DNA from 2 places in the Mesorhizobium sp. B2-1-3A genome. Region 2 is predicted to be linked to the other one. Evidence: predicted binding sites of a transcription regulator. Region 2 holds the regulator's gene; the other holds the start of a gene.
What was found. The regulator LexA, encoded in region 2, represses DNA repair genes until DNA is damaged. The targets are predictions, from matches to a motif close to TGTTCNNNNTGTGTTCNG.
Positions count from the first base shown of each region.

Region 1: FJ977_RS02700 (ATP-dependent helicase) is a predicted target of LexA. The motif match lies at 3,620-3,637, and genes of this name have one in related genera.

Region 1 covers NZ_VFWK01000001.1:525,934-533,210, reverse strand. The annotation lists gene FJ977_RS02715 (ABC transporter substrate-binding protein) at 1-1,213, shown strand, start outside; gene FJ977_RS02710 (succinylglutamate desuccinylase/aspartoacylase family protein) at 1,295-2,317, shown strand; gene FJ977_RS02705 (beta-eliminating lyase-related protein) at 2,314-3,357, shown strand; gene FJ977_RS02700 (ATP-dependent helicase) at 3,652-5,745, shown strand; gene dapB (4-hydroxy-tetrahydrodipicolinate reductase) at 5,754-6,533, shown strand; gene FJ977_RS02690 (ABC transporter substrate-binding protein) at 6,703-7,277, shown strand, end outside.
Region 2 covers NZ_VFWK01000004.1:517,384-524,660, forward strand. The annotation lists gene FJ977_RS18210 (ComEC/Rec2 family competence protein) at 70-2,523, shown strand; gene lexA (transcriptional repressor LexA) at 2,517-3,254, opposite strand; gene FJ977_RS18220 (pyridoxal-phosphate dependent enzyme) at 3,606-4,580, opposite strand; gene FJ977_RS18225 (GntR family transcriptional regulator) at 4,577-5,350, opposite strand; gene FJ977_RS18230 (ABC transporter substrate-binding protein) at 5,504-6,490, shown strand; gene FJ977_RS18235 (ABC transporter ATP-binding protein) at 6,548-7,277, shown strand, end outside.

The DNA.
Region 1 (7,277 bases), on a different contig from region 2:
ATTTCACAATGGCAAGACGCTCGAAGCTGCTGACGTTATCTATTCGATCAACCTGCATCGAGGGGAAACCTCATCAGGCGCGAAGGCTATTTTCAACTCGATCAAGGACGTGAAAGCCGATGGCAAGAACCAGCTGACAATCGAACTGGACGCTCCGAATGCGGACTTCATGTACGCGTTCTCGGACTATCACGCGATGATCGTTCCCGATGGGTTCACCGATTTCAAAAATCTTGTCGGGACCGGCGGGTACAAACTGCGTGTTTTCGAACCGGGAATTCGCTCGATCGTGGAACGCAATGAAAACTACTGGAAGCCTGATCGGGCGCATGTTGATGCGGTCGAGACCACGGTGATGAATGATGCGACCGCCCGCGTCACGGCTTTGAGGAGCGGTGCGGCGGACATCATCAACCGCGTGGACCGCAAGATTGCCGGCCTCATGGCTGCGATTCCCAACATTGAAATCGTACGCAGCCCTGGCGGAATTCACTGGACGTTCATCGCGCTCGACAACGTCAAGCCTACGTCCGACAACAATGTGCGACTGGCCCTCAAATACGCGTTTGACCGCCAGAAGGTCCTGGACCTCATGTTCAAGGGCTTGGGCATCATTGGAAACGACCAACCGATTTCTCCCTTGAGCCCTTACTACAACGCCGAGCTGCCACAGCATCAGTTCGATCCGGACAAGTCGAAATTCTATCTGAAGCAGGCTGGTCTGGATTCGCTGTCACTTGATCTATTCACGTCCGACGCCGCTTTCCCTGAGGCGATCGACATGGCCACCATTTATCAAAACGGCGCGTCTGCGGGCGATGTGAATCTCAAAGTCCAGCGGCGGCCGGCGGACGGCTACTGGACGGATACCTGGATGAAAAAGCCCTTCTGCATGTCGGTCTGGCTGACCCGGCCGATCGATCAGACGTTCTCGCTTATCTACAAATCGGGCGCATCATGGAACGAGTCCTACTGGTCAAACGAGAAATTCGACAAGCTTCTTGCAGAAGGGAAATCGGCATTGGATTTCGGCAAGCGCAAGGAAATCTACGGTGAGATGCAGGCAATTCTCAACAATGAAGGACCCAGCGTAATCCCCGTATTTGCCGACTTCCTGGATGCAAGAAGTTCTCGCGTTCATGGATTTGAGCCGAGTGCCGTCTCGGACTTGTCGGGTGACCGCGCCGCCGAGCGCGTCTGGTTCTCGGCCTGACACCACAAGCGATGGAGATCTCATGGAGAGCCGGATCAACCCTGTTCTCCATGATGGGATCTTTTTGAGCAGGAGGAAGATTTGTCATTGTCGCCGCTGTGGACGGACATCGACTGGAACCGTGCTGGACGGCAGGATTCTTTCCTGAACCTGGAGCATTCCGTCCATCGCTCCGCTTACGGGATCGTTCCGATCCCTATCTCGCTTTTCAAGAACGGAAGCGGACCGACGCTGCTGTTGATGGCCGGGTCGCACGGGGACGAATATGAGGGCCAGGCAATCCTGACCCGCCTGATCCAGACCTTGGATGCAGACTCGGTGTCGGGCCGCATCATCGTGTTGCCGGCGGCAAATCTGCCGGCCGCGCTGGAGGGATCACGAGTGTCTCCACTCGACGGCGGAAACCTGAACCGCTGTTTTGGCGACTCGATTTCCGACAATCCCACGTCCCGGATCGCCGATTACATAGCAAACACCATCCTGCCGATGTGTGACGTCTTCTTCGACTTCCATTCAGGCGGCAGCTCCCTGGAATATATGCCATGCACTTATGCGACTGTTTCCGACGATCCCGACAAGGCGGCAGATACTCTCGATGCACTTGAGTTCATGAATGCTCCCATCGCCTGGGCTCACAAGGGTATACCCCAGGGATCGGAGGCCGGCCGTGCCGCGTACCGAAACGGCGTTGTCTACCTCAGTGGCGAATTCGGCGGTGGCGGCAGGATTTCCAGACAGGCCACCCGGGTGGCCGAGCGCGCAATGTACCGCCTTATGGCGCATCTGAAAATTCTTCCGCTGGCAAGCGAATGGAAAGAGGAGATCGAAAGCCGGCTGATGAACGCGAGCCAGCGGCATTATTTCTATGCCGATCGCGACGGAATCTTTGAACCCGCCGCCGCCCTGGGCGACGAGGTCGGGAGGGGCGACCTTGCGGGCACAATCCTCAATCCTGAAACCCCGGTGCAAGCCGGGGTGCGGGTATTTTTCCCGGAATCCGGAACATGGATTTGCAGCCGGGCCATCGGCAGGGTTCGCAGGGGCGACTGCCTTGGTCACCTGCTGACCGATGTTTCGCGTGAGGAAATCCTGGCCTCGGAATGAACAAGGATTTTCGATCCGACAATGTCGCTCCGCCGTTACCACAAATCCTTGAAGCAGCCGTCCAAGGAGGCGGCATGTGGATGGACGCCTATGGTGACGATCAAATCACAGGCAGGTTGGAAGAAAGACTTGCCGAAATATTCGAGCACGAGGTTGCGGCATTTCCAATTCTGACGGGAACCGCGGCAAACGCCCTCGCTCTCGCCCAGATGTCCGGACGTTTCGGTCAGATTCTTTGCCATAGGTTATCGCATGTCTATCGGGATGAATGCGGCGCGGTCGAGTTTCACAGCCAGGGAAGGCTGAAAGCTCTGGATGGCAAGAATGGAAAACTGGATACCGAAACCTGCGCCCGTGGCTTCGGATTTCTTGATGACGTGCACCAATTGCGAACGACCGCGCTTTCGCTAAGTCAGGCAACGGAAGTCGGGACATACTATTCAGCGGATGAAGTGTTGCGGCTGGCCAGCTGGGCCAAAGGCCATGACGCGGCAGTGCATATGGACGGCACTCGATTCGCCAATGTCGTCGTGGCATCTGGCTCGACTCCTGCCGAGCTTACCTGGCGCGCGGGCGTCGACGTCCTGTGCCTTGGTGCGACGAAGGGCGGCGCGATAGGGACTGAGGTTGTTGTTTTCTTCGAGCATGACCTGGCCGATGATTTCAAGCGATTGATGAAGCGGTCAGGCCATTTGCCCTCCCGCCTGTGGTTTCTTGCGGCCCAGCTCGAAGCCTATTTCGACAATGACCTTTGGAGGGAGTCAGCCCGACACGCGAACGCGATGGCGTGTCGGTTGGGAGATGCACTCTCGCAAAACGGCATAGCGCCTTGCTACCCAGCGCAGACCAACATGGTCTTCCTGAAAGCTGACATGGGCACATATGAACGTCTGCGAAAATGTGGATTCAAATTCTATTTGATAGATGAAGAGAACGAAGGGATAACTGCAAGGTTCGTTATGTCTTACGCCACCAATACAGACGATGTTGAAAGATTGGCTGAGGCGATCATCAATGCGATTTACACAAATGATCGATGATCACCAAGCAAGCCGTAAGGCCTTGGCGGCAATGCCGGCAATCGGCGCTTGAAGCGGTGGTGAATCCGACGTGGCGTTGAGCCACCAAGTCGGTGCTTTTGTCACTCAACGGTCTGGCGCGGGCTGGAGTCGCCAGGCGTTTCGCTCGCGGAAGCGTCGCAGCTCTCTATCCTTGCCGCGCGGCCCTCGGCAGTCGGCCGGGAACCAAATCCCGCTCCTCGGGTGGCTCTGCTTCGCTATGGCATATCACCGCTTCCTTGTTGCGAACAAAGCGGAAACGATGCTTGATGGGCGATGAACCTTGCCGCCCATGATTCGACTTTTCTGGAGCCGCCTGCCCAGCCTGCCTATCTCGCCCGGCTGAACGATGCTCAGCGTCAGGCCGTCGAGCATGGTGACGGCAAGATCGCAGGGCCGTTGCTGGTCATTGCCGGCGCGGGCTCGGGCAAGACCAACACGCTGGCGCATCGCGTCGCCCATCTCATAGTCAGGGGAGCCGACCCGCGCCGCATCCTGCTGATGACCTTTTCGCGCCGCGCCGCATCCGAAATGGCAAAACGTGTCGAGCGTATCGCCGGCGAGGTGCTCGGCCGCGACGCCGCTGTCATCACCGATGCGCTGACTTGGGCCGGGACCTTTCACGGCATAGGCGCGCGGCTGTTGCGCGACTATGCGCTGGAGATCGGCCTCGACCCGGCCTTCACCATCCATGATCGCGAGGATTCCGCCGACCTGATGAATCTCGTGCGTCACGAGCTCGGCTTCTCCAAGACCGAGGCTCGCTTCCCGACCAAGGGCACCTGCCTTGCCATCTACTCGCGCGCCGTCAACGCCCAGGCGCCGCTCGGCGAAGTGTTGGGGGCGGCCTTCCCCTGGTGCGCCGGCTGGGCGGGAGAACTGAAGCAGCTGTTCGCCGGTTATGTCGAGGCCAAGCAGGCGCAGAACGTGCTCGATTACGACGATCTGCTGCTTTACTGGGCGCAGATGGCGGCCGAGCCGGAAATCGCGGCGCATCTGGGCGGGCGTTTCGACCATGTGCTGGTCGACGAATACCAGGATACCAACCGGCTGCAGGCGTCGATCCTCATGGCGTTGAAACCCGACGGTGCCGGGCTGACGGTGGTCGGCGACGATGCGCAGTCGATCTATTCCTTCCGCGCCGCGGAGGTGCGTAATATCCTCGATTTTCCAAAACAGTTCGCGCAGGCCGCCGATGTGGTGATGCTGGAGCGCAACTACCGCTCGACCGAGACCATTCTGGCGGCCGCCAATGCGGTGATCGGCGAGGCTTCGGAGCGCTTCACCAAGAACCTGTGGTCGGAGCGCAAATCCACCGACAAGCCAAGGCTGGTCACCGTGCGCGACGAGGTCGAGCAGGCGAACTTCGTCTGCGATACGATCCTTGCCGAGCGTGAGGCCGGCACGGCACTGAAATCGCAGGCGGTGCTGTTTCGCGCCTCGCACCATAGCGGGCCGCTGGAGATCGAGCTGACGCGGCGCAACATTCCCTTCATCAAGTTCGGCGGGCTGAAATTCCTCGATGCCGCCCATGTCAAGGACGTGCTGGCGGTGTTGCGCTTCGCCGAAAATCCGCGCGACCGCGTCGCCGGCTTCCGCGTGCTGCAGCTGATGCCGGGGATCGGCCCTTCAGCCGCGGCACAGATCGTCGAGACGATGACGACAGCACTTGATGAGGCGATGGGGCTGGCCGGCTGGCGGCCGCCACAACGCGCGGCGGACGACTGGCCGAGCTTCGTCGCGCTCTATTCCGGCCTGCGGGCCGGCGCCAAATGGCCTGCGGATCTCGAACAGGTCAGGCTCTGGTACGAGCCGCATCTGGAGCGCATCCATGAGGATGTCATCACGCGCCGTGCCGACCTGCTGCAGCTCGAGCAGATCGGCTCGGGCTACGCCTCGCGCGAACGGTTCCTGACCGAGCTGACCCTCGATCCGCCGGACGCCACCAGCGACCAGGCTGGACCGCCACATCGCGACGAGGACTATCTGATCCTGTCAACCATCCATTCGGCCAAGGGCCAGGAATGGAAGAACGTCTTCGTGCTCAACACGGTCGATGGCTGCATTCCGGCCGATCTCGGTGTCGGCACAAAGGAGGATGTCGAGGAGGAGCGCCGGCTGCTCTACGTGGCGATGACGCGGGCCAAGGACAGCCTCAACCTGGTCATGCCGCAGCGCTTCTTTCCGCATGGCCAGGCGGCACGCGGCGACCGCCATCTCTACGCCTCGCGCACGCGTTTTATCCCGGCCTCGATCCTCGCCGCGTTCCAGCAGATGTCGTGGCCGGGCGTACAAGCGGCGCAGGGCAGGGTGCCCCGGCCGGAAGTGCGCGTCGACATCGGCGCGCGCATGCGCGGCATGTGGAAATAGCTGAAATCATGGCGCGGCCACCGGTCAGGATCGCCATCGCCGGCGCGTTGGGCCGCATGGGCCGCCAGATGGTGGAGGCCGTGCAGGCCGATCCGCGGCTGGCGCTCGTTGCACGCTTTCATCGCCCGGATAGTGTCGGCGACGGGCTGGTGAGCCGCGACGACGCGCTTGCCATGGCCGACGTGGTGATCGATTTCACCACGCCGGCGGCTTCGGCCGACCTGGCGCGGTTTTGCGCAAACCGGGGCGGCCCCGCTTTGGTGGTTGGTTCGACGGGTTTCGATGCCGCCGAACTGGCTGATATCGCCGACGCCGCGAAAACGATTCCCATTGTCCGCTCCGGCAGTTTTTCGCTCGGGCTCAATATGCTGGTCGGATTGGTGGAACAGGCGGCGAGAGCGCTCGATGCCAATGACTGGGATGCCGAGATTTTCGAGGCGCATCATCGCCACAAGGTCGATGCGCCGTCGGGCACCGCACTGATGCTGGGGCAGGCCGTTGCCGGCGGACGCGGTGTCGAACTGGACGCGGTCGCAAGGCGCGTTCGCGACGGGCTCATCGGCGCACGTCCGGCCGGCGAGATCGGTTTTGCGGTGGCACGTGGCGGCAGCATAATCGGCGAGCACAGCGTCAGCTTCTGTACCGAGGGTGAACTCGTTACCTTGTCGCATGCGGCCGGCGACCGCATCATGTTCGCCCGTGGCGCGATCGCCGCGGCACTTTGGGTCGCCGATCGGTCACCCGGCGAATACGATATGCGCGACGTGCTTGGTTTTGCCGCCTCGTGACCCACGGCGGCTTCCCTTTCAACAACCGTCAAAACGACTGAAAGCCAGCTGAAAGCTTGGGCGTGCAATGACGGCTAGCGGCGTTCGCCGTGTGACCGGTGCGGGAGCGGCCGGCAAGGAGGAATGCGGCACAGCCGGGATGGCGCGCCGCCCAGGTGGAGGAAATAAAGTGACCGGTTTCATCTCGAAACGCGTTTTGCGTTCAGCAGCCCTGACGCTTGCCCTCGTTGCCACTGGTGCGACGGCAGCATCGGCGGCGGACAAGATCACCATCATCGTCGGCGGCATGGAAAAGCAGATCTACCTGCCGGCCATGCTCACCCAGCAGCTCGGCTACTTCAAGGATGAAGGGCTTGATGTCGAGCTCGTTAATTCCCGTGCCGGCGTCGAGGCCGAAAACGAATTGTTGGCCGGTGCCGTGCAGGGTGTCGTCGGCTTCTACGACCACACTGTCGACCTGCAGTCCAAGGGCAAGTACATCCAGTCGATCGTCCAGTTCAGCCAGGCGCCGGGCGAGGTCGAGCTGGTCTCCGCCAAGCATCCCGAGATCAAGTCGCCGGCCGATTTCAAGGGCGCCACGCTCGGCGTCACCGGTCTCGGCTCCTCGACCGATTTCCTCACCCAGTACCTTGCCGTGCGCAACGGGTTGAAGCCCGGCGACTACACGCTGCTGCCGGTCGGCGCCGGCAACACCTTCATCGCCGCCGTCAAACAGGATCAGATCCAGGCCGGCATGACCACCGA
Region 2 (7,277 bases):
GCGGCGCGGACTTTCGCGCGTTGCGCGTTCATGTAGCATAGGGCGTCAGGGGTGCAAGGGGCAGACCCGATGGCTGGACGTGGCCGGGGCTCGGATCAGGGCGAGGACGCTGTTGTTGGCGTCAGCGAGCGGTCCCTGTTTGCGATCCCGCCGCCGGCCTCGCTGCCGCCATCACCTCTCGTTCCTGGCTCCGGCAGCCGACCTTTGCCAGCGGGTGCCCCAGCACCAATTCCGCCCGCCACTGGCAGGATTGCGCGTATCGGGCGGCAAATCGGCCAGGCTTCCTTGCCTCGCCTGCGCCACAGTGTGACGACAGCAGCGGAACTGGAACTTGACCGAGGCGTCGCCTTCCTGCTGGTGCCGGTCTGCCTGGCCGCTGGTGCGATCGGCTATTATTCGCTGGCGGCGGAGCCTGATTTTGCAAAGCCTGTCGCGATCGTCGCACTGATGGCGATCTGTGCGCTTGTCTCGCGCTCCTGGCCGAAAACCCATCTGGCTTTCATGGCGGCATTGTTGTGCGCGCTGGGCCTGCTTGCCGCCAAGGTCGAGACCTGGCGGGCGGACACCCGGATGCTGGGTTCGGAAATCTCGACGCAAGTGACCGGCCGCGTCGTCTCGCTCGACCGCATGGAGACCGGTCGCATCCGATTGACCATAGACGTGACGTCGACGGCGCGGCCAAAACTGCGTTACGCGCCGGAAAGGGTCCGGCTCTCGGCGCGCAAGATACCTGACGACATGACCGCCGGCTCGCTGATATCGGGCTATGCCAAACTGCTGCCGCCGACCGGCCCGGTGCGGCCGGACAGCTACGATTTTTCCTTCGACAGCTACTTTGCCGGCATCGGCGGCAGCGGCTTCTTTCTCGGCAATCCAAGAATCGTCTCCGCCGACGACGATGAGATGCCGCTGTCGGCCCGCCTGTTTTCAGGGATAGAAAATGCTCGCGAAGCCATCGCCGACCATATCAGGAGCGTTGTTGGCGGTGCCGAAGGTGAGATCGCGGCAGCGCTGATCGTTGGCGTGCGCGCCGGCATTCCCAATGAAATCAACGAAGCGATGCGGCGCACCGGCATCTATCACATCATCTCCATTTCGGGACTGCATATGGCGCTGGTCGCCGGCACCATCATGGGTCTGCTGCGCGGTGCCTTCGCGCTGTTCCCGGATTTCTCCGCGTGCCGGCCGGTGAAGAAATATGCGGCCGCCGCGGCACTGTTCTCGATCGCCGCCTACCTCATCATCTCAGGCGTCGTCGTTGCAGCCGAGCGCAGTTTCATCATGCTGGCGGTGATGCTGATTGCCGTATTGTTCGATCGCGCGGCGCTGACCATGCGCAACCTGGCGATCTCGGCGATCGCCGTCATCGTGGTGTCGCCGCATGAGGTGGTCGGCCCGAGTTTCCAGATGTCGTTCGCCGCAACGGCCGCGCTGGTCGGCGCCTATGCCGGCTGGGCGGATCACCGTGCGGGAAAGGCAAGACCGCCACCGCCAAAGCGGTCCCTGCCGGGGTTCCTGACGCGAAGATTCCTGCTGGCGACGGGCGGGTTGGCGATGACCTCCATCATTGCCGGCTGCGCCACGGCGCTATTTGCCATCTGGCATTTCCAGCGTGTGTCACCGCTCAGCCTGTTCGCCAATCTCGCCGTCATGCCTATCGTGTCACTGATTGTCATGCCTTTCGCTGTTCTCAGTTCTCTTGCGATGCCCTTTGGTGCCGATAGTCCCTTTCTCTACGTGATGGGCAAGGGCCTGACCGTGATGATCGCCATATCGGCGTGGATATCGGAACGCTCCCCCGTCGATGCGATCGGGCTGATTTCACAACACTCCGTGCTGCTGGTGACGATTGCCCTGGTCATCGCGACGATGGCGACGACATGGCTGCGGCTCGCGGCAGTGCCATTCGCGCTCGCCGGCCTGTTGACTGTGTCTGATACGCGCGTGCCGGATGTGCTGATCTCCGAAGATGCGCGGCTGGTCGCGGTGCCGATCGGCGGTGGCGAACTCGCGGTCAGCCGAGCTCGTCCGAACGAATTCACCGTCGACAATTGGAAACGCGCGCTGGTGTCCGAAACCATTGTCACACCGGAGATGTTCAACAAGGCGGACGGGCAATTCGACATTGCCGATGCCGTCAATCTGCCGCCAGGGGCGCCGTTCTACTGCACGGAAGGCATCTGTCTCGCCCGGCATCCGTCTGGCGCGATCATCGCGCATGTCGAAGACCGCAAGGCTACCTGGAAGGCCTGCGGCTTCGCCGACCTGATCGTTGTCAATGACGCGACGGGCTACGATGCCTGCCACAACCCGCTGGTCCTCGTCATCACCAAGCGGCAACTTGCACGCAAGGGCAGTGCCGCCGTCTTCTTCGACCGCCAATCGGCGACCGGTCCGCCAACCGTCAGCTTCGCCGTGGACGGGCCGTATCGGCCCTGGCACGAGCAACGAAAGTTTTCGCGTGAGGCGAGGGGGCTGCCGCCCTATCAAAAAGCCGAAATGCCGGCTGCTCCTGCTCAGTAGCGCCTGATCAGCCCGACCAGCTTGCCTTGCACCTTGACCCTGTCCGGCCCGAAAATGCGCGTCTCGTAGGCCGGGTTGGCGGCTTCAAGGGCAATCGAGGCGCCCTTGCGGCGGAACCGTTTCAAGGTCGCTTCCTCCTCGTCGACCAGCGCCACGACGATCTCGCCCGGGCTCGCCGTATCGGCGTTGCGGATAATGACCGTGTCGCCATCGAAGATGCCGGCCTCGATCATCGAGTCGCCCTTGACCTCCAGCGCATAGTGCTCGCCACCCATGATCATGTCCGGCGGCACCGAGATCGAATGCGTCTGATGCTGGATCGCATCGATCGGCACACCGGCGGCGATACGGCCCATCACCGGGATCGACACGGCGGAGACCGCGTCGTCGTCATTGCCGGCAGAGGGCAAGCGCGACGGCGCCGGCTTGATCTGGCGGCCGAGGCCACCCTGACCGAGACTGCCCTGAATGACACTCGGCGAGAATTTCTTTGCGGCGTTGAGGCCGGGCGCGATCGAATCCGGTAGCCGCAGCACTTCCAATGCCCGCGCCCGGTTGGGCAGCCGCCTGATAAAGCCGCGTTCCTCCAGTGCCGTGATCAGGCGATGGATCCCTGACTTGGAGGCGAGATCGAGCGCTTCCTTCATCTCGTCAAAGGAGGGCGGGATACCGCTTTCCTTTAGCCGTTCATGGATGAACATCAGAAGTTCATGTTGCTTGCGCGTCAGCATGGCGCCCCCCAGGCATTGAACGAAGGGTGTGAATCGGAATCGAAAAACAAACCCAGAACAAACACTATCTGTTCCAGTTGTGTTCCGCAACTGTTTAAAGTTTAGTGAATTTGTTAAGGCATCTGAAATTATCCGCTGCCGGCGGTGGGCAGCAATCGACCACCTCCGCGCCAAGGCGAGCATTGAAATCATTTTGGTTAATGGCCTGTGGTCCACCCTCTTGTCCCGCTTGGCATCAGCGTTTGAAGCGCGTTCACAGGGCGGATTGCATGGGCCAATCGATCCATTTCGACCGGAACGAAACGAAATCAAAACGCCAACAATCGCTGGCTATCCGGGGATAGAACGCGTTCAGGCTTCCGGCATCGCTCCGCCCAGAATCTGCGCATAGGCGCCGGCATCGATATTGCCGCCGGAGATAACGCAGACGACGTTGCCGGTTGCCCGCTCGCTGCGGAGAGCGGCGGCGAGCGAGGCGGCACCCGCGCCTTCGGCCACGATCTTTGCCTTCGAGAACAACAGGCGCATCGCTTCCGTGACCTGGTCGAGACTGACGGCAATGGCGCCGTCGATAGACTGGCTTGCCAATGGCCATAGGCCGGGCACCAGCGATGGGCCGCCTATGCTCTTGATGAAGGAGGGGCGCGTCTCGATCTCGACAATGCGTCCGGCCGCCAACGCCGCCGTGACCGGAGCCGCATTCTCATCCTCGACGGCGAAGACCTTGGCCTGGCTCCGCATCGCCTTGACCGCACTGGCGACACCGGTTGTCATGCTCCCTCCGCCATAAGGTGTCAGGACGCAATCGACCTCGGGCAGATCTTCGGCGATCTCGAGGCCAATGGTCGCGTTGCCGGCAAGCACCGCCTGGTCGGTGACCGGGTTCACCAGGAATTCCGCGCCCTCCGGCCGCTCCGTTCCGATGATGTAGCGCCACCATGTCTCGTGCGAGACGAAGCGCACGTCGCCACCAAGGCCGCGGACCCCGTCGATCTTGGTCTGGGGTGCATCGGCATACATGTAGGCGGCCATCGGAACGCCAAGCGCCCGTGCCGCCCAGGCCATTCCGTAGGCCATGTTGCCGGAACTGATGGTCGCAACGCCATGCCTGAGTTCATCGGCATCGCGGCAGAGCAAGGCATTGAGCGCCGGCCTGATCTTGAAGGCGCCAATGGGCGACAATGTCTCGAGCTTGAGGAATATCCGCTGATCGGCACGACCGAGATCGAGGCGCAGCAGCGGCGTGCGCGGCAACCAGGCGGCCAGCCTGTCACGGGCCGCGACCATCTCATAGAGAGCCGGACGTCGCGGAAGCGCTGAAGTCATCCCGAAATTGCCTTCAGGCTGCCGGCGCGTGCGGTGTAGTTGTTCGCGCCGCCGTCCTCGCTGTGAACGTAGACATGCAGCGTGTAGCCGATATGCGCCGTCATCAGCGCCTTTGCCCGCTCGACATCGCGATCGAGGGCCGCTTCCATGATCGCGGTGTGATGCTCGATCGCGATCGCCTCGCGCAGGGCGTCCATTGCCTCGCCATAGCCATCCTTGAGGCCGGCGGCCGCCCGCAATGTCGGCGCCAGGCCGAGAAAACGATGATGCCGCCGCAACTGATCGGCGATTGTCGAACGGAAGCGCAACAGCCAGTTGGACGTCGCAGCACTCAGCAGTGCCGCGTGAAAGGCCTCGTGGCTCTCGTCCCATTGGTCGACGGCCGCATCCGAGGGGTCGTCGACCGCGGTCTTGCAGCGGGAGAGCCGGTAGTGGGCGGTGACAACCGCGTCCTCCCATTCCCTGCCGCCTTTCTCGATCGATTCCAGGAACAGCGGCATCTCCACAACCATCCTTGCGCGAGCCAGGTCCTCGAGCTCGGCCCGCGACACCGGAGCCACGGCAAAGCCGCGATTGCTGATGGCGGTAACCAGGCGCTCGGCTTCAAGTCGAGACAAGGCTTCACGCAGCGGTGTCCAGCCGACGCCGTATAGACCGCGCAGCGCGCTCAGTTTGAGCGGTGCGCCCGGCATGAGGCGTGTGGTCAGGATATCGCGCCGCAGCAGCTGATAGGCCGCCTCGGTTTTCGTGGAGTTGTTCTGATCCTGCATCGCGATCCGTCCATCGTCGGCATGCGAAAATTATATATGATGGCGGCCCATGGCAAGAATTATATATAATGTTTGACAGGTGGCGACGGACTGACCATGATCGCCACAGTTGCCGTCCCGATAAGCGGCGCTGATCAAATCTGGGAGGAAATGATGTTGAAGTCGAAATCCGCTTGGCTGTCGGGATTGGCCCTGGCAGGCGCGTTGATGGTCAGCGCGGGGAGTGCCGCCGCCGACCAGATTCGCATCGGCATCGCCAATTTCGGCGAGCATCCGCAGCTCAACGCCGCCATAGCCGGCTTCAAGAAGGCGCTGACGGACAATGGCTTTGTCGAGGGCAAGGATGTCGTCTACACGGAGAGCCATACCAATTTCGATGCATCGCTGGTGCCGCAGATGATCGCCAAGCTGCAGGCGGAGCAGCCCAAGCTGATCTACACCATCACCACGCCGGTCTCGCAGATCGCCAAGAAGGCGCTTGCCGGTTCCGGCATTCCGATCGTCTTTGCCGCCGTCACCGATCCGGTCGCGGCCAAGCTGGTGCCGTCGTGGGACGCCGGAGACGAAGGCATGACCGGCGCCAGCGATCTGCAGGACGTCGCCGCTGTCATGGCCTTCACCAAGAAGCTGCTGCCGAACGCCAAGCGCTTCGGCGTGCCTTACAATCCAGGCGAGGCCAATGACGTTGCCTTGGTCGAGAAGATCAAGGCGGCCGCACCGGCGGCCGGTTTCGAAGTCATCGAAGTCGGCGTCGACAACGTCAATGACATCCAGCAGCGCATCGCCGCGCTCGCCGGCAAGGCAGACGTGATCTACGGCCCGGCTTCGAACCTGATCCAGCCGGCGATCGCCGCTGTCTCCGCGGCGGCTCGCCAGGCCGGAATCCCGATCGTCAACTCCGATGACAGCGCGGTCCGCAACGGCACGGTGCCGGCAAGCTTCGCGGTCAATTACACGCAGGTCGGCGTCAACGCCGGCAACATCGCCGCCGAAATCCTCAAGGGCAAGGATCCCAAGACGATCGCGCCGTCGCGCCCGGCCTACAAGGATCACATGGCAACGATTTCCCGCAAGGCGATGGCCGCGTTCGGCATCGAGATACCGGCGTCGATGGCTGATTGCGGCTGCATCGTCGACTGACATCGGCACTGAAGGATGACGGCGTCGGCGCCGTCATCCTGAGGTCAGGGAGGAACGATGCTCGAGATCCGATCCGCGCGCAAAGTATTCTACAAGGGCCAGGCCGACGAGAAGATCGCGCTGGACGGTCTCAGCCTGTCGCTGGCCACGGGCGAGTTCGGCATCGTTATCGGCTCCAACGGAGCCGGCAAGAGCAGCATGCTCAATGCCATTTCCGGAGCTCTTGTCCTGGATTCCGGCAAAATCCTGATCAATGGCGCCGATGTGACAGCCATGCCGGTGTACAAACGGGCGACAAGACTGGCGCGCGTCTTCCAGGATCCGATGCGCGGCACAGCCGCCAGCATGACGGTGGCGGAGAACATGCTGCTGGCCGACCTGCGCAGCCAAAAACGCACGCTGCGGCAAGGGCTGAACGCCACGCGGCTAGCGTCCTACAAGGAGCGCCTGTCGATATTGGGCCTCGGTCTTGAAAATCGCCTCGATACCCGTGTCGACCTGCTCTCGGGGGGGCAGCGTCAGTCGCTGTCGCTGATCATGGCCGTCGGCGGATCGCCGGATTTGCTGCTGCTCGACGAGCATACGGCCGCGCTCGACCCGCGCACGGCAGAGATCGTCATGCAAGCGACGGTGCGCGCCGTCAACGCGCTGAAGCTGACCACCCTGATGGTGACCCACAACATGCAACACGCTGTCGACTATGGCAGCCGGGTGATCATGCTCGATGCGGGCCGGGTCCTGCTTGAGGTCACTGGCGAGGAGAAGGCGAGGGTCACGGTCATCGACC